DNA from 2 places in the Synechococcus sp. RC10A2 genome. Region 2 is predicted to be linked to the other one. Evidence: predicted binding sites of a transcription regulator. Region 2 holds the regulator's gene; the other holds the start of a gene.
The links. The regulator NtcA, encoded in region 2, controls nitrogen genes in cyanobacteria. The targets are predictions, from matches to a motif close to GTANCNNNNGNTAC.
Positions count from the first base shown of each region.

Region 1 (9,365 bases), on a different contig from region 2:
CGTTAAGCATTGCTCCATCTGTTTTAACTGGTCGGCGGAGGATCCCTGCGAGATCTGTCGCTCGCCGCAGAGGGATCCGTCGACCTGGTGCGTAGTGGCCGATGTCAAGGATCTCATCGCCATGGAGCGCACCCGCGAGTTCAAGGGCCTTTACCACGTTTTGGGGGGTCTGATCTCGCCCATGAACGGGATCGGGGCCGAGCAGTTGCGCATCCGCGAGCTGGTGGCCCGGGTGGCGCGGGAGAAGCCCCAAGAGCTGATCTTCGCCCTCAGCCCTAGCGTGGAGGGGGAGGTCACTATGCACGTGGTTAAAGATTACCTGAAGCCGGTTGCCCCCGGCCTGCGCATGACCCGTCTGGCCTTTGGCCTGCCCATGGGATCGGAGTTGGAGTATGCCGACGAGGTTACCCTGGCCCGTGCCCTAGAAGCGCGGCAGGAGTTTTAGGCCCAGGTAACTGCGGGCTGGGCTTGCCCAGAGCAAGGTGTCCAACCCTGAAGTTGTTGCTAAGGTGAGGACCACGGGTCTTGTCATGGGATCCCGGCACTTACCTGAGGTCAAGAAAGTTCAACCAGCAACGCGGAGAGGGCAGCGATGGCGGATACGGCACAAACTCACCTCAGCTCAGGCACCGTCCAGGGGCTGGACTATGTAGTTCTGGGAGTGGCCTCTTGCTTCCAACGGGATGAGGACGGTCGCCTCAGGGAGGTGTTGGTGGCCGAGCCGGTTCCCGCCGCCGCCCTGGATTGCCTGGCCCAAGAGCGCCGCAGCACTTCCTACTGCCTTCTCTACGCCACTACTTACGCAGAAGTTGTCGACAACGGGATCCCGACTTTGCCCGCCGATGTTTTCCCGCCAGGGGTGGTGCTGGGAGAAGATTTTGTGGAGCGGCTACAAGCGGCGGCCCGTACGTACCGCAGCAAGCCCCAATTTCGTCACATCCCTCTGCACCAGGTCTGCACGCCAGAGAGGGGGGTGTTCAAGCTCCATTTCAGCGCTGAGCCGCGGCGGATTCTCAATGCGGCAATGGAAGTGAGGGATGCCGACAACATCAAGCAGCACCCCCACACCCATCAGCATTTCTAAGCCCGCTAGCAGCTATCGCTACCACATCCCTGTTGCCGAAACTAGGCAAATACATCGAGTCCCACCTCAGGGCCTACCCTTGGAAGAGCAGTTTACAGTGGCTCTCCGAGCATGATCAGAGAGCAGGTGAGGCGTTCTAGGAGGCGAGTGGTCGTGTCGCTGAAGGATAGGCTCCCGCTGGGGTTGCGCCGACGAAAAGAGGGCAGCACCACCAGGTCAAATCCTTGGGCCTCCTGCAAGAGGGTTTTGACGACCTCGTCACTGGCCAAGACCTTGACCTGGACGGGGTAGCCCAAGTCTGGCTGTTGGGCTAGGGATAAAAGCTGCGCCTCCAGCCACTGGCGATCGCTTTCGGGGGTGCTGGCGAAGCAGATGTGAAGCAAGGTAACTTCTCCCTGGCTGGCGGCGGCCAAGATCTGGGCTAGGCGCACCGCCCGAGCCGTCTGCGAGCGAAAGTTTTCCAGCACCACCAGGATCCGCCGCAGCTTGTGGGGGGGATGGAGCAGGCGTGCTACGGCAACTGGGCAATGGGCAGCCCAGAGGACGCTGTTGATGACGCTGCCAAAGAGGCGGGCCTGTAAGCGGGTGGGATCGCTCCAGCCCATGACGATGAGGCTGGCGTTCTGCTCACGGCTGGCGTGGCTGATCCCCTGGGCCACGTGGCTGTCGATGCGGCAGAGAGGGGTGACCTCCACCCCAAAGGGCCGACAAAACTCCGTCGCCCGCTTGAGGAGGTGGTCTCCGTGCTCCAGGGAAGTTTGCAGCAAGGGAGAGTCCATGTGCAGGTGGCCGGTCGCCACCGAGAGGGGAACCACCCGCCCGCCCTCCTGCTTGGCCAGGAGGCAGGCCATCTCCAGCAGGTTTTCCTCGGTTTCGGGATTGGCCAGCGGCACCACGACCACGTAGGGCTGGGGAGGCGGCGCTGCGGAGGCGGGAGCGACTCCTGGTGGAGATGGGAACCGACTCTGTTCCTCCTCCATAGCCATTTGCGTGGCCGCCCGACTGGTCAAAATTGGGCCCAGGGTGGCCGTTACCAACATCAACACCACCACGCTGTTGAGCACGTCTGCATTGAGCAACCCCACGCGGTACCCCACCAGGGTTGCCGCCAAGGTAGCCGCCACCTGGGGCAAGGAGAGCGACCACATCATCAGCTTTTGGGTCGGGGTGTAGCGGTAGAGCCACTGACAGAGTTGGGCAGCAGCGTACTTGCTGAGGCCCAGCCCCAGCAGGATACTCAACAGCAGCCAAAGGGAGCTAAGGGTCTGCAAAAAAGCGCGTAGATCAAGCAACAGCCCTATATCCACAAAGAAGACGGGGATGAACAAGATGCTGCCGACAAAGACGATCTTTTCTTTGACAGAGCCCTCCCGCAGCACATCGTTCACGGCCAGCCCCGCCAGAAAGGCGCCGATGATCTTCTCTACCCCAATCCACTGCGCCCCCAGAGCCGCCACAAACAGAGCCAGCAGCACAAACAAAAATTGGTTGCCCTCTTCGCTGCCGGTGACCCGAAAAAACCGCTGCCCCAGCCAGTCCACCCCAAACAGCACAGCAGCCGCATACAGCAGCAGGGATCCCAGCAGCCGCACCAAGCTCCAGAGGGAAAACTCGCCGCCGTGGATGCCGACACAGACCGCCAAGACCAGCAGCGCGGCAATGTCGGTGAAGATGGTGCCGCCGATGGTGACCAGCACCGCCTCGTTTTTCACCAAACCGTAGCGGCTGACGATGGGGTAGCCCAGGGGGGTGTGGGAGGCAAACAGGGATCCCAGCAGGATGGCCGCGTTCCAGCCAAAGCCAAACAGCCGCCCAATGGCGGTGCCCACGGTTAGGGGAATGGCAAAGGTCAACAAGCCAAAGGTGGCAGAGCGGTTGCGGGTCTGCCGAAATTGCTCCAGGTCGATCTCCAGCCCGGCCACAAACAGCAAATAGACCACGCCGATCTCCGAGAGCAACTGCACCGTCGGCAGCTCTGAAGTCAACAGGTTCAGTCCCTGAGGACCCAGGGCGATCCCCGCCACCAAAAGGCCCACCAACCCCGGCAGGCGCAGCCGCTCAAATAGCGGCGGCACCACCAGGATCACCCCCAGCAACAGAGCAAAGGAGAGGATGGGCTCCTCTTGCACAAGTGAGCGTATGGCCTCCATCGGCTAGGCCCCCGGCTGGACGTCTTCCTGATTATGGAGGCAATCTGCCCAAAGGGCCGCAAGGAGATCTGGCCAGCCCCAACCCACCCTCTCTTGCCTGGGGAAGTTCCCGCTGGCAATACCGACTTGTGCCAGCTCTGGATCCTGCAGCAGGGATTTCTTCCAGAACTCGGCAAGCCTTAGAGAAACTGGTGGCTTTCCGGCTGCAACACCACCTCGTTGGGCACGGCATTGGCAGGCATCGTCAGGACAAAGCGAATCGCCTCGGCAGCCGTGGCAGGGCTGAGCATTTTGTCCCGCTGCACCTTGAGGCTGATGGGATCCCAGAAGGGGGAGTCGATGCCGCCAAAGTAAAACAGAGTAAAGCGTACCCCAAAGCGCTTCAGCTCGTCAGCCATGCACTTGGTAAAACCGACCACGCCAAACTTGGCAGCACAGTAGGCAGAGGCCATGGCCATGGGGTGGCGGCCCAGAATGCCGGGGAAGTTGAGGATGTGGCCGGATTTTTGCTCCCGCATGGCGTTGGCCGCCAGTTGGCTGGTGTAGAAGCTGCCCTTGAGGTTGACCGCCAGCATCCGCTCCAGCTCAACAGGGGTAATGTGCTGGGCAGGCTTGAGGATCCCGGCTCCGGCCAAGTTGATCACCACGTCGATCCGCCCGTGCCTTTGGAGGGTCTGGTTGACCAGGGCCTCCGCCTGAGCGTAATCCGTCACATCGGCAGGGATCCCCAGCCCGGAGGCAGCCCCCAGGGACATCGCTTTCTCCGCCAGCGTGCGCAAGGGATCCTCTCGCCGCGCCGCCAGCACCAGATGGGCTCCGGCCTGGGCCAGGAGAGGCACAAGGGCGCTGCCAATGCCCCCTGTGGCCCCTGTAATGAGAACAACCGCCTGGGACAATGAGGAAGACACGTTACGTTTTTTAAACTCTTCCTCTCATCATACCCAGGGAGTGGCCTTGAGGGACGATCCAGAGAGTTAAACGCGACGCAGCCGCAGTCGTTGCACCCATTCTTCCCCGAAGCGCAGCCAGTCTGCCATTTTTTCTGGACTCACCTGTTGGTCGTCCCGCCAAACAATAAGCTGCGGCCCGGATCCCTCAGCGCAACAAGGAGGATGCTGCTCCAAGAAGTTGAGGAAACTGGGGTGGAAGCGCAGGCGAATCTTAGCCTCATCTTCTCCGCGCAAAAGGTAGCGGCGAGAAAAGTCGGGATGGTTCTCGAAATTGATATCCTGCATGCCAAAAGCTTTAGCAACGTCGTGGAACAAGGGAACTTCTGGGTGCAGCCGAAAATGAGGTAGCCGTAGGTCTTCGCAATAGGCCCAGAAAACAGAAAAGTAATACCCTCTCTCTCTTCTTCTTCTTCTGGAAGCCTTCCAGCTGTAGTCAAAGATGGCGATTTCGGTTCCATCGTTCAGTCGTTTGAACATCGAGTTGTAGAAACGAGCGCCGCTTCGTTGGAATAGCTCAAAGCCAGCCTGAAGCAAGCGGGAGCGGATCCCTTCGGGTAGCTCTGCTGAAGACGACATGCCCAGGCTCCTGGCCACCTGCTCCAAAGCTTCCCGACGCTTCTTCTCTAGATAGTCACCTAGATAGACGACAAGCGCCAGAAGGCCTAAGAGAATAAGGACCCAAATAATAAGCGATCCCATCCAAACCCCCCCTGAGTTTGTAAACTCAGCACCCCCATCCAGAGTACCATAGCAGGCACAAAAAAGGGATCCCTCCAGCAAGAAGGGATCCCGTTCAAAAGCCTTGGTCGAGAACTAATGCTTTAGATGAAAACCTCGATTAGGCGTCGAAATAGAGGGCAAACTCGTAGGGGTGAGGCCGCAGATTAATGGGGTTGATCTCGTTGTCAATTTTGTACTCGATGTAGGCCTCGATGAGATCTTCGGTAAAGACACCTCCCTCCAACAAGAAAGCGTGATCCTTCTGCAGGTTTTCCAGAGCATCCAGCAGGGATCCGGGCGTGGAGGGGATCTTGGCCAGCTCGTCTGGCTCTAGATCGTAGATGTCTTTGTCGAGAGGCTCGCCGGGGTGGATCTTGTTCTTGATCCCGTCCAAGCCAGCCATCAGCATAGCCGAGAAGGCAAGGTAAGGGTTGCAGGTGGCATCGGGGCAGCGAAACTCCAGCCGCTTGGCCTTGGGATTTTTGCCCGTGACCGGAATGCGAATGGAAGCCGAGCGGTTGCCCTGCGAGTAGGCCAGGTTTACCGGCGCCTCAAACCCGGGCACCAAGCGCTTGTAGGAGTTGGTGGTGGGATTGGTGAAGGCCAGGATGGCCGGGGCGTGCTTGAGCAGGCCGCCGATGTAGTAGAGAGCCGTTTCGCTGAGATCGGCATAGTTGCCCTCTTGGTAGAACAGGGGCTGACCGTCTTTCCAGAGGGACTGGTGCGTGTGCATGCCGCTGCCGTTGTCATTGAAGAGGGGCTTGGGCATGAACGTCACCGTCTTGCCGTGCTTGCGAGCCACGTTCCGGATCACGTACTTGTAAATCATCATGTAGTCGGCAGCCGTGATCAGATCGGCAAAGCGGTAGCCCAGCTCCCCTTGCCCGCCGGTAGCCACCTCGTGGTGGTGCTTCTCGATAGGCACCCCCAACTTGGCCATCGTCAGCAGCATCTCGGTGCGGAGGTCTTGATGAGCATCGGTAGGCGGGACGGGGAAATAGCCTTCTTTGTAGCGCGGCTTGTAACCGAGGTTGCCCCCTTTCTCCTCCCGGCCTGAGTTCCAGCGGCCCTCAATGGAATCGACGAAGTAGTAGCCGGCGTTCTGAGTTTGGTCAAACCGTACATCTTCAAAGATGAAAAACTCCGCCTCGGGCCCAAAGTAAGCCGTATCGGCAATGCCTGTCGATTGCAGGTAAGCCACAGCCCGCATGGCCAGGCTCCGAGGACAACGGCTGTAGGGCTGGCCGGTGCGGGGTTCAATGATGCTACAGATGAGGCTGAGGGTGGGCACTTGGAAAAAGGGGTCGATCCAGGCCGTTTTGGGGTCTGGCACCATGTACATGTCTGACTCGTTGATCGCTTTCCAACCCCGGATGCTGGAGCCATCAAAGGGCAGCCCTTCGCTAAAAACTTGCTCCGTCAGCATTGAAGAGTGGAAGGAGACATGCTGCCAGGTGCCGAAGATGTCCACAAACTTGAGATCCACCATCTGGACATCGTTGTCCTGGATCATCTGAAGCACATCTTGGGGCGTGGATGCCATTACTCTCTCCTGATTGGGTTGCGGTTGAGACTGGGGTAATCAAAGGTAGACGGGATCCCCACGCTTCGACTTGAATGGGCCAAAAGCGCTCACCCATCCTAGAAAGGCCGATCTCAGCATTTTGTAGTTTCTGATACGAAATTGCCCTGGCTTTGGCCTTCTGCTCCAGAGGTTGGCCATCGCGCCTCTCAGCCAGGCGTTTCTGCCCTGTTGTCCTCCAGACAGAGACAAAACCCTGTCCCCCTAGCTAGAGGAAAGCGAAAATGGGACTAACAAGCTCCAGCCTCGCCGAGGGTACCAGCTCGTGTTAGGCTAAAACGTAGTCGTTATGAGTTTGGTTTAGTTTTCAGCAACAGCAAGGAGCGACATCGGATGACAGAGCAAAGTCGGGTTGAGAACGTGGTGATTATTGGTTCTGGCCCTGCTGGGTTTACGGCGGCCATTTATGCCGGGCGTGCCAACCTGAAGCCGGTTGTGTTTGAGGGGTTTCAGGTGGGCGGGATCCCGGGCGGGCAGTTGATGACCACCACCGAGGTGGAGAACTTTCCGGGTTTTCCCGAGGGCATCAGTGGCCCCCAACTGATGAAAAACATGCGTGCCCAGGCGCAGCGGTGGGGGGCAGAGCTTTACCCCGAGGACGTCACCTTTGTGGATCTGAGCCAGCGGCCTTTTGTGGTTCGCTCTGACGAACGGGAAGTGCGCACCCACAGCCTGATTATTGCCACCGGGGCCACGGCCAAGCGCCTGCACTTGCCCGGAGAGGAGATCTACTGGAACCGGGGCATGTCGGCCTGCGCCGTCTGCGATGGGGCCATGCCCATGTTTAGGGGGGTGGAGCTGGTGGTCATTGGCGGCGGCGATACCGCCTGTGAGGAGGCCACCTACCTGACCAAGTTTGGATCCCATATCCACATGCTGGTGCGCAGTGGCAAGATGCGGGCCAGCAAGGCCATGCAAGACCGGGTGCTCAACCACCCCAAGATTACCGTCCACTGGCACACGGAGGCGGTGGAGGTTCTGGGCGACGGCCTGCGCCTGACGGGGGTGAAGGTGCGCAACAACCAGACGGGCGAGATCCGGGAGATGGCAGTGGGCGGCCTGTTCTACGCCATCGGCCACAAGCCCAACACCGACTTGTTCAAAGGGCAACTGGAACTGGATGAAGTGGGCTACATTGTCACCCGCCCAGGATCTGTAGCCACCAGTGTAGAGGGCGTGTTTGCCGCCGGGGATGTGCAGGATCACGAGTTTCGCCAGGCCATCACCGCTGCCGGCACCGGCTGTATGGCGGCCATGCTGGCGGAGCGCTGGCTCTCCGAACACGGCCTGGCACAGGAGTATCACGTCGTCCCTCAAAGCCATCTTGAGCCCGCTTCTGCCTCTGCTGTCGAGGTAGAGCCGGAGGGAGACTCGGCTGTTGAGGAGGCCAGTTTTGAGCAGGAGGTGCAAGATGACCTCGACTTCAGCCAGACCTGCCACGAGGGGAGCTATGCCCTGCGGCGGCTCTACCACGAAAGCGATCGCCTGCTGATGGTCAAGTACACCGCCCCCACCTGTGCCCCTTGTCATGCCCTCAAGCTGATCTTGAACAAGGTCATCGAAGAGTTTGCCGACAAGCTGCATGTGGTGGAGATCGACATCGAGAAAGACCCGGAGATCGCCGAGGCAGGGGGGGTCACCTGCACGCCGACGGTGCAGTTTTTCAAAAACAAGGAGCTGGTGGCTCAGGTGGTGGGTGTCAAGCCCAAGTCCCACTACCGGGAGGTGATCCAGGCCAATTTGTCTGAGGCAAAATCAGCTTGAGGTAGTCCCCCTCACCCCCGGCCCCTCTCCCAGCCCCTCTCCCTGAGGGAGAGGGGAGCTAGGCGGCTAGTCGGCAAAGGCGCTGTAGTAGGCACCCTGCAGGGCGGCCAAAGAGACTGACAACAGGGGATCCCCTTCTGCAGTAGTCACCACCAAGGGATCCGCTGGCCCGCCCACCTCTCCTAGAAGCTGCCACTGGCCGGGAAGCTGCGACTCTAGGTAGGCTTCCCAAGGGGAGCGCTGGGCTGGATCGACGGAAACGAGGATGCGGCTGGATCCCTCGCCAAAGAGGGCCTGATCCCAGCGCAGGGATCCAGGAGCTAGGGAGACGCTGGCGCCGCGGCCCCCACTCAGGCAGGCTTCTGCCAAGGCCACCGCCAGCCCTCCCTCGCTGCAGTCGTGGGCGGAGCGCACCCACCCCTGGCGGATGCCGTGGCGGCAGGCCCCTTGCACGCGCTTTTCCAGCTCCAGATCCACGGGGGCAGGACGACCCGTGACCTTGTTGTAGATTGCCGCCAAATACTCGCTGCCGCCCAGGCTGGTGACGGCCTGGGATCCCAAGAGGTAGACGAGATCCCCTTCTTGCTGCCACCCCTGGCCACAGATGCATTTCAAGTCCGGAATGAGACCCACCATGCCGATGACAGGAGTGGGGTAGATGGCCTGGGATCCCTTCTCGTTGTAGAGGGAGACGTTCCCCCCGGTTACCGGCGTGCCCAGGGTGCGGCAGGCATCCCCAATCCCCCGACAGGCCAGGGCCAACTGCCAGTACACCACCGGATTTTCCGGGTTGCCGAAGTTAAGGTTGTCGGTTACGGCCAAGGGATCCGCCCCCACGCAGGAGAGGTTGCGGGCGGCTTCGGCCACCGCAGCTTTGGCCCCCTCATAGGGATCCAGGTACACCCAGCGACCATTGCCGTCTACGGTGGCGGCAATCGCCTTGCGGGAAGCCTGCAGGGGTGGCACTTCGCCTACGCCAAATTTCTGGGGGCGGATGCGGATGACTGCCGCATCTCCCTGTCCCGGCCAAAGGACGGTGTTGTTTTGCACCTGGTGGTCGTACTGGCGATAGATCCAGGCTTTGCTGGCCAGGGTGGGGCGGGCCAAAAGCTGCA
Region 1 covers NZ_JANSHP010000090.1:33,792-43,156, forward strand. Annotated here, with positions in the region: gene recR (recombination mediator RecR) at 1-445, shown strand, start outside; gene NW848_RS12340 (hypothetical protein) at 593-1,084, shown strand; gene NW848_RS12345 (cation:proton antiporter) at 1,177-3,234, opposite strand; gene NW848_RS12350 (SDR family oxidoreductase) at 3,414-4,142, opposite strand; gene NW848_RS12355 (hypothetical protein) at 4,209-4,760, opposite strand; gene glnA (type I glutamate--ammonia ligase) at 5,023-6,447, opposite strand; gene trxB (thioredoxin-disulfide reductase) at 6,820-8,250, shown strand; gene purL (phosphoribosylformylglycinamidine synthase subunit PurL) at 8,317-9,365, opposite strand, start outside.
Region 1: a site for NtcA is predicted at 6,571-6,584, ahead of glnA (type I glutamate--ammonia ligase). Genes of this name have one in related genera too.

Region 2 (9,365 bases):
TCTGGCCTTCCTGGAGGAGCACCAGATCCGTGAAGGTGCCTCCCACGTCGATCCCCAGGCGGACCAGGCCCCCCTGCCTCCCATCCTGTTGCTTGCCTTGCGCGCTACTGGCATTGGCCATGGCTCGATAAGACCCTTGGGCAGGCCTCAACCCCTCGCTAGAGACGAGGCCGGGGCACCTCTTCCGACTTGCTTTCCAGGGGTTGCTCCTGCTGCAAAAGCTGGCGAAAGGCCGGCTCGTCCAGCCGGTAGTCCCGCTGCTCGATCAGATCCCGCTCCGTAGAGTAGATGGTGTCCGACTCCCGCACCACTTCTTGGCGGCGGAAGCGGCGGGCAAAGTCGAGCTTGCGCAGCAGCGCCTCGGAGGGACGCTTCAGCCGCTCTTGCCAGAACCGCCGGATGCGATTGCGGCGCTCCACCCCCTGGTTGCGGAACTGCAACGTCAGCCACCGCACTGCAGGCACTGCCAAAAACAGCGTGCCGTAGAGAAAGAGGAATCCAATCAGCGGGTAGATAAACGCCAAAAAGGCGTTGCTGCCAGCGGCGGCTGCCACCTCCTCCCGCGCCCCGTAGAGAATGGCCGCCAAGAGGAAATTGAGCACACCCAAGCCAGCAGCTAGGGTCAGTTGCTCAGGGGTGGCGCGGCTAAACACCCAGGGTTTTTCTTGCAACACCTCCGGGATCTTCTTGGAGCGGCGCTCTGAGGCGGCCACCTGTAGCTCTGGGAAGCGATAGACGATATCGCCGTCCTCGCTTACCTCCGGCTGGCCGTCGAACTTGAGCAGAATGGGCAGCATATAGTCTTCGTATTCTAGGGCCGGGGATCCCGGCTCCACATCCAGGTAGGGCAGCACCTGCTCGGCGGCGATCACCCCCCCGTTGGCGCGGATCACTTGGCCGATCAAGGCATAGCGCTCCTCTTCCAGGTTGGCGTTGGGATCCCCGTCCCCAAACAGGAAGCTGTACACCGCCTCCAAAAAGTTCATCTCCGATTTTTCCCGGCGGGGCTGCGCCCGACCGGAATAGCCCCCGTAGTAGGGGTAGGGACTCCAGAAGGGGTTGCCCACCCAAAGGTTGGGGAAGTAGAAGAACCCCACCTCGCGCGAGCGACTGCGACTGCCGCTGCCCTCTTCACGACTGCTGGCCATCTGCAGAGCTATCAACGCCAGGGTGATGAGGATAATCGACACCACCAACAGGATGCCGAAGGAGATGCGCAGCCCGTAGAGAAAGCCGCCCCACAGCTTGCGTCGCAAGGCTGCCAGCCGATCCTGCTGCTCCCTGCGCTTGAGAATGTCGCGAAAGTCGGGCGGGAAAACGTAGGCAATCTCCCCCTGCCGCGAAACCTGGAGATGCCCCCCCGCCTTTTGGGCTAACTTCAGCAACTCCTGTTTGGCCTCCTCTAGGGCCAGGCCTGTGCTGGAGGCAATATCTCCCAGAGTGACCCGCAAGCCCAACTGCTCTACTGCATCGATGACCAATGTCTGTGTAGCCACTCTCAACCTCCGCTGGTTACCTACTGTTGCCCGGGATCCAACTGGGACGCTCGCCCAGCATCTGCAGCCAAGGGTTACAGCCATCCCTATTCCCAGTATCTCTCTTCAACTCGGGGGCGACGAGGGCGGCTGTTGCTGCTTTTGGGTCAGGCAGCCTGTCTCTGCGCCGACCCAGGGCTGGGCTAGGGCAGCCAGGCCATCACCGCTAGCAGGGCGAAAAGGATCCCGATCAACACCCACGTCAGCCGTTGGGTATTCAAGGGGGGAGCAGCCTCGCGGCGGATGGGATCGGCGACTTTTGGCAGGGAAGCTGGGCGGCGGGGGCGCTCATAGACCAGACGGCGTTCCCCTGGCTCGGCCTCTTCCAGATGGCTGAGATCTGGGATTTCGAGCAACCACTCTGCTGGTCGCCGCAGACGCGGAGCCTGCCAGATGCCCAACACGTAGCGGGCCTGTTGAGCCACTTCCGGATCCGGGTTGCCCAGCAAGGTTTGCGCCAAGCGGATCGCCTCCTGGGTCTCTCCAAGGGCCTCCTCGGCCAGGGCCTGCCAGAGCCGCAGCTTGCCCGCTTGCGGGTAGCGGCTTTGGGCCTGTTTCACCTGTTCCAGAACCCGACGGTATTGTCCCCGCTCAAAGCTGGCCTCAATCCGGGCCAGATGCTGGGGCAGGCGCAAGTCTTCGGGAGGGATCAACTCCGGATCCACCGATAAACCCCCCTAGGTAAGCTTTTGTTCTACCCCAAACCCCACCAGCAGCAGCTCCTCCAAGGGCTGACCGTGAGGGGGTCGTTGGTAGGTGAGGATCTGGCGCAGGCGCAGGCGTGGGTTAAGCAAGGTGATGGTATCCACAGCAACGACGCGGGTGTAGGTGGTGGTCATCACCAGTTGCAGGGATCCGGGATCGAAGCGGAAGCTGGCCACTATGGGGCGGTCTTCCTCATAGGCCCGATCCCGCAAGTAGTCGCCCTCCAGCCCACGGGGCCCTTCTCGCCGGGGCACGAAGAGCATGTTTAGCTCTTGCCCAGCCTCCTCCCCTTTTTCGGAAACCGTCTCAAACGCCAGGTGGAAGCCCAAAAACCCGTCCACACCGTGGTTGGGGTAGTTGTTGTCGGCCAGTACCTTCTCCTTGAGCTCAGGGGTGAGGGTGCGAATGGTGAAGTCGGTGCGCGAACGCTCCACCTCCCCTCGATCCAAATAGTGGTAGGTGCGCTCGGTGTGCCAGGCGCCAATGCAGCAGTTGAAGAAGTGGTGAAATTTTTGCAGGGCATTCATGCCAGAGGGATCGAGAGCAGGGCCAAGTGGACGGCTAAACCCGATCCTAAAACGAATCGCAGACAAACAGGCACTCCCCTTCTCCCCCTCAGGTGTTAGCTGCCGCTGGGATCCCCTGGGCCACCGACAAAGTCGCCCCCAACACTTCCAAAGCCCGCTGCAACTGCCCATCCTCAGGGCCGCCCAGGCTTTCTGCCGTCAGGGGAACAGGGCCCGCGGCCACCTCCACATCGGGCTGGATCCCTTGGCGATGAATGTCGTGGCCGTTGGGGGTGAGGTATTTGGCAGTGGTCACGGCCAGCCCCGAGCCGTCCGCCAGCTCCAGCAGGGATTGGATCAGCCCCTTGCCGAAGGTGCGCGTTCCCACCAGTTGCGCCCGTCCGCTGTCCTGCAACGCCCCCGCCAAGACTTCGCTGGCGCTGGCACTGCCCTGGTTCACTAAGACGACCAAGGGGGCTGCCGTGAGGACTTCGCCGGTGGCGGGAATGCCGTCCTGAATGCCGTAGCGATCCGTCACTCGCACGATGTCGCCTTTGGGGATCCAAAAGCGAGCAATCTCAATGGCCGCCTGCAGTAACCCTCCGGGGTTGTTGCGCAGATCGAGGATGTAGCCCCGCACTCCTCGCGCTTCTGCGGCCTGGATGGCCTGACGCACTTGAGCGGCGGCATTGCCGTTAAACTGGCTGAGGCGGATGTAGGCTACCTCCCCCTGGGGCAGCTTGAAAAAACCGGTGCGCACCGGGTTGATCAGGATGGACTGCCGCACCAGCTCCACCTCCCAGATGCGCTCCTGCCGCCTTAGCCGTAGGCTAACGGTTGTGCCGCTGGGGCCGCGCATGCGTTCTGCCACCTCATCCAAGCTCAGCCCTGCCACTGGCACCTGATCCACCGCCAGGATCTCATCTTGAGGTTGGATCCCGGCCCGCTCGGCAGGAGTCCCCTCCATTGGGGCGATGACCCGTACTGCCCCCTGCCCGTCGATGGCAATCTGGAGGCCGACGCCGCTCAACTCGCCAGCAGTGGAAGTCTGCAGGCTGAGGTAGTGCTCCCTGTCCAAAAAGCGGGTGTAGGGATCCCCCAGAGTTGCCAGCATCTCCTCGATGGCCCGGTAGGTCTCTTGCCGATCCTTCAGGGGCCGAGAGAGAAAGCGCTGGCGCACCTGCCACCAGTTCTGTCCGTTGAAACCCGGATCCACGTAGGCCCGATCCACATAGGCCCACGCCTGCGCCAGCAGTTGCTGCTCTTCCCCCCAGCGGCTGGCCTGCACCTGACAGGCGCCAATGCCCAAACTCGCCCAGAGCAGGCACCCTAGCAACAAAACTCGGACAGCCTGGCGTAACCCCCATCCGATCCCCAACCCTCTGCAACTGCTTTCCCCAGATCTCGGCTTCTGCGCAATCATCGGATCCCAAACTGAAGAAGAAGCTAAGAAATACTAAGAAACGTGAACAAGATGAGACATCAGCAGGCGTTTGGGCTGTTGGTGTAGGGATCCCTGTCTCAAAGCTGAGCCCGACTTCATGATCGTGTTAACGATCGTGTTAACGAATTGTGTTACAGTGCTATAGGGAGTGGGCCCGCCCCGCCCTGGATATCCAACTCTAAAAATTGCAGGCATCATGAGCAAAGTTTACGACTGGCTAGACGAGCGGCTGGAGATCACGCCTTTCGTCGATGACGCAACCGGAAAATTCATTCCGCCCCACGTTAACATCTTCTACTGCCTCGGCGGCATCACGCTGGTGTGCTTCCTCATTCAGTTTGCCACCGGCTTTGCCATGACTTTTTACTACCGTCCAACGGTGGCCGAGGCTTTTGAATCGGTCAACTACATCATGACCCAGGTCAACTTCGGCTGGCTGCTGCGCTCCATCCACCGCTGGAGTGCTTCCATGATGGTGTTGATGATGATTCTACACACCTTCCGGGTTTACCTGACGGGGGGGTTCAAGAAGCCGCGCGAGCTGACCTGGGTAACCGGCGTGATCTTGGCGGTACTGACGGTTTCCTTTGGGGTTACCGGTTACTCCCTGCCTTGGGATCAGGTGGGCTATTGGGCAGTCAAGATCGTCTCCGGGGTGCCCAGTGCCATTCCGGTGGTGGGGGATGCCCTGGTCCAGCTTATCCGCGGCGGCGAGGCAGTTGGCCAAGCCACCCTCACCCGTTTCTACAGCCTGCACACCTTTGTGTTGCCTTGGCTGACGGCGGTCTTCATGACGATGCACTTTCTGATGATCCGCCGCCAGGGCATCTCCGGGCCTTTGTGATCCCAAACCGGTTCTTGTGAGCCGGGCACCCTGGATGCATCTTTTCAGAACTTTTGCCCTAGACAAGGAGAATGGCTATGCCGGTCTCAAAGCAAGTGATAGCAACCGAGGCGATTACCCGCAAAGTTGACCTAGACAATCCCAAAGTTTTGGCCAAGCTGAAGAAGAACATGGGCCACATGACCTACGGGGAGCCCGCTTGGCCCAACGATTTGCTCTTTATGTTCCCGGTGGTGATCCTGGGCACTATTGGGGTGATTGTCGGCCTGGCGGTCATGGATCCGGCGGGTGTCGGCGAGCCGGCGGATCCCTTTGCCACGCCGCTGGAAATTCTGCCGGAGTGGTATCTCTACCCCGCGTTTCACATTTTGCGCATTGCTCCCAACAAGCTCTTGGGCATTGCCCTGATGTCGGCCATTCCGGTCGGCCTTCTGTTTGTGCCTTTCATCGAAAACGTCAACAAGTTTCAGAATCCGCTGCGCCGCCCCGTGGCGACGACGGTGTTTTTGATCGGCACCTTGGTCACCCTCTATTTGGGCATTGGCGCCACCTTGCCTCTGGATAAGTGGGTCACCCTGGGCCTGTTCTAGAGGGCAGAATATCGGCTTGATAACTCTGAGTGCAGCAGGCCGGTGGCCGGGCTGCACTTTTTTTGGACGTGGGGGACTTTTCGGCAAACCTGGGGGCCAAGGGATGGTAATATCGCTACGCATTCTTTTGCTGTGACCGCCCATGAGCGTTCCTTCCTCTGCTGTCCGAACCTATCGGATTACAGCCCTGGCCGGAGATGGGATCGGTCCTGAAATCATGCAGGTGGGGCGGGCGGTTTTGGATGCGGTTGCCGCTCAGGTGGGGTTTTCCCTCCAGTGGCAGGAGGGCTTGATTGGCGGGGCCGCCTACGAAGCCACGGGGGATCCCTTGCCGCCAGAGACCTTGAAAATGGCCCAGGAGAGCGATGCTGTTTACTTGGCGGCAGTTGGCGACTTTAAGTACGACACCCTGCCGCGGGAGAAGCGCCCTGAGCGGGCTTTGTTGGGCTTGCGGGCGGGCCTGGGGCTGTTTGCCAACTTGCGCCCGGTGAAGATCTTTCCGCAACTGGTGCAGGCCTCTTCCCTCAAGCCGGAGGTGGTTGCCGGGATCGACCTGGTGGTGGTGCGGGAGCTCACCGGCGGCATCTACTTCGGCCAACCCAAAGGGATCTTCACAGATGCCAAGGGATCCCGGCGGGGTGTGAACACCATGGCCTACAGCGAGGCGGAGGTGGATCGCATTGCCCGTGTGGCTTTTGAACTGGCCCGCAAACGCCGGCGCAAGCTCTGCTCGGTGGATAAAGCCAATGTCCTGGAAGTGTCACAACTGTGGCGGGAGCGGGTTACCGCCATTGCGGCTGAGTACCCCGACGTGGAGCTGTCCCACCTGTACGTCGATAATGCTGCCATGCAGTTGGTGCGCTGGCCCAAGCAGTTTGACGTCATTCTCACGGAGAACCTCTTCGGGGATATCCTCTCCGACGAGGCGGCGATGCTGACCGGGTCCATCGGCATGTTGCCCTCTGCCTCTTTGGGATCCTCTGGCCCTGGGGTGTACGAACCCGTACACGGGTCAGCCCCGGATATTGCCGGACAAGACAAGGCCAACCCCATTGCCCAGGTGCTCTCCGGGGCAATGCTGCTGCGCTACTCCTTGGATCAGCCCCAGGCTGCCGACCGCATCGAACAGGCCGTCGAGGCGGTTTTGGCCCAGGGCTACCGCACTGCCGACATCTACTCTGAGGGGATGACCCTCGTCGGCTGTCGGGAAATGGGGGAAAAGATCTTGGCTGCTCTGGCCCAGCAGCAAGCCTCCCCCCAAGGATCGCTCTCAGCCCCTGGTGGTTGAGGGGAGGTTCCCTCGTCGCTGCCCTGCCCTGGTGGCACGGCTACTCCTCTCCCAGAGGGAGGGATTGTCCCGACTGGTAAATTCCTGGAAACGGCCCTAGGGGCAGCTTCTCCCCCTAGGCAAAGCGATGGCCAAGCTGCATTGGGTCGTGGACGGTGATCTTTTTCTTGTGGATGGAAATGTAGTTCTTCTTGCGCAGCTCCCCCAACAGACGAGTGATGGTGACGCGAGTGGAGCCGATCGCTTCCGCAATGGCCTGGTGGGATAGCTTGAGATCGATGGTGACTCCATTGGGGCCGGGCACCCCGAAGTCGCGGCAGAGGATCAGTAGAAAGCTGACCAGACGGGATCCCATGTCGCGGTGGGCCAGCGTCTCGATCATCATCTCCGTCTGCAAGATGCGGGAAGACAGGCTCCTGAGGAGCAACATGGAGAGCTCAGCGTTCTCCCGCAAGGATTTTTCCACCTGTTCGATGGGCAGAGAGAGCAGCTGGACGCGGGTAAAGGCCACCGCGTGATAGAAGCGGTCGGAGCGCTGCCCCGTGATGAAGGAGAGCACCCCAAAGATGCTGTTTTCCCGCAGGAGAGCGACGGTAATTTCTTCCCCCATTTCGTAGACCCGCGAGAGCTTGACAGCTCCTTTCACCAAAAAGTAAACCCGCTCCGCCGGATCCCCAGGAAAGAAGATGGTCTTACCGCGCTCAAACGTTTCGATAACCGGAGGATGGTGAGGCCCTCCCAACTGTTTGAAGGCTGCAACCAGAGATTTTTCTGCAATGGCCACTGCCATATTCTTCAACCTTTTAAGGTCAGTTTATCCCTTAGAATCAACCCAACAAGATCAGCCAGGAGTGCCGGGGTTGAGCTGCCCGCTATTGACCCAAGCCACCCTTGACTCAAAAATGACCTCGGCGGCAAGATTATCCTAAGCTAAAAGACTCTGCTTGGATATCTTTGTAGCAGGAGCTACATCTTTGAAGTCTTGTCTCCTGTCCAAGATATGCCTCTAGCGCACTGTTTTGGGACGGTGCAGGCGGGAGGTGCGAGGAAAGTTATATGGGGATCGCGCAGGGTGGGGTTGCCGCCCCTTCTCAGCTAAGCCGTCAGCATTTCACGGTGCGGATGCCGGAGCCGGCCAATCACCTTTTGGAGGTGGAACTACAGATCCAAGAGGTGGATCCAGAAGTACCTCTGCAACTGCGGCTGCCGGTGTGGACGCCGGGATCCTACCTGGTGCGGGAATATGCCCGCCATGTGCAAGAGTTTCAGGCAGCAACGGAGCAAGGGATCCCTTTGGCCTGGCGGAAGGTAGATAAGCACACTTGGGAGATCGAGCCGCCCCGCTGTTCGGCTGTCGCGATCCGCTATCGGGTCTACGCCTACGAGCTGACGGTGCGCACCAACCATTTGGATCTCACCCACGCCTACTTCAACGGGGCGGCGCTCTTTCTCTACGTGCCCGGTCGCGAGCGGGAGCCCTACACCTTGACGATAATCCCTCCCAAACCCGACTGGCACGTCGCCACCAGTTTGCGACCTTTGAGGTCTTCTTCTGAGGATGCTGCTTCCGGCCAGTCTTTTGTGGCGGCAGACTACGACGAGCTGGTGGATAGCCCGGTGGAGGTGGGCCTGCACCAGTTGCGGTCGTTTGCGGTGGAAGGGATCCCTCACTACTTCGTGGTCTGGGGAGCGGGCACCCTAAATTTGGAGCAAGCGGTGGCCGATGCCGAGAAAATTGTCCGGGCCACGGCGGCGTTTTTTGGCGAGCTGCCCTACGACCGCTACTGGTTTATTGTGCATTTGTCAGCCGGGGGATTTGGCGGCCTGGAGCACAAGTACAGTGCCACCCTCAATTATTCTGGACTGGAGCTGCATCAGCCCCACTCCTACCGCCGCTTTTTGGCGCTGCTGGCCCATGAGCTTTTCCATGCTTGGAACGTCAAGCGGCTGCGCCCTCTGGCTTTGGAGAAAATTAACTACAACCAAGAAAACTACGTGGACTGTCTGTGGTTTTGCGAGGGGGCAACCAGCTACTACGAAAATGTCATCTTGCTGCGGGCAGGGATCCTCAGCGCCGAAGATTTTTTAAAGATCCTGGCCGAGCAAATTGGCCGGCTGCAGCGCACTCCAGGTCGAGCCGTACAATCGCTGCGAGAATCCAGTTTCGACGCCTGGATCAAGCTCTACCGTCCCCACGAAAATAGCCTCAACAGCCAGGTTTCCTATTACCTAAAGGGCGCTTTGGTCTGCTGGCTGCTAGATCTGCACATTCGCCACCTCTCAGGGGGGCAGGGATCCCTGGACACGGCCCTGCGGGATCTGTGGCAGCGCTTTGGTCGGACAGAGAAAGGCTACAGCAACCAAGACTTGCAAGAGGCGTTTGAGCGGGCAGCCGGCGCCGATCTCAGCCCCTTTTTCGCCGCCTATGTGGACGGCACGGAAGAGCTAGACTA
Region 2 covers NZ_JANSHP010000029.1:68,063-77,427, forward strand. Annotated here, with positions in the region: gene NW848_RS03295 (hydantoinase/oxoprolinase family protein) at 1-121, opposite strand, end outside; gene NW848_RS03300 (hypothetical protein) at 159-1,496, opposite strand; gene NW848_RS03305 (hypothetical protein) at 1,679-2,200, opposite strand; gene NW848_RS03310 (phycobiliprotein lyase) at 2,213-2,833, opposite strand; gene NW848_RS03315 (S41 family peptidase) at 2,856-4,169, opposite strand; gene petB (cytochrome b6) at 4,387-5,034, shown strand; gene petD (cytochrome b6-f complex subunit IV) at 5,112-5,624, shown strand; gene leuB (3-isopropylmalate dehydrogenase) at 5,767-6,912, shown strand; gene ntcA (global nitrogen regulator NtcA) at 7,028-7,702, opposite strand; gene NW848_RS03340 (M61 family metallopeptidase) at 7,969-9,365, shown strand, end outside.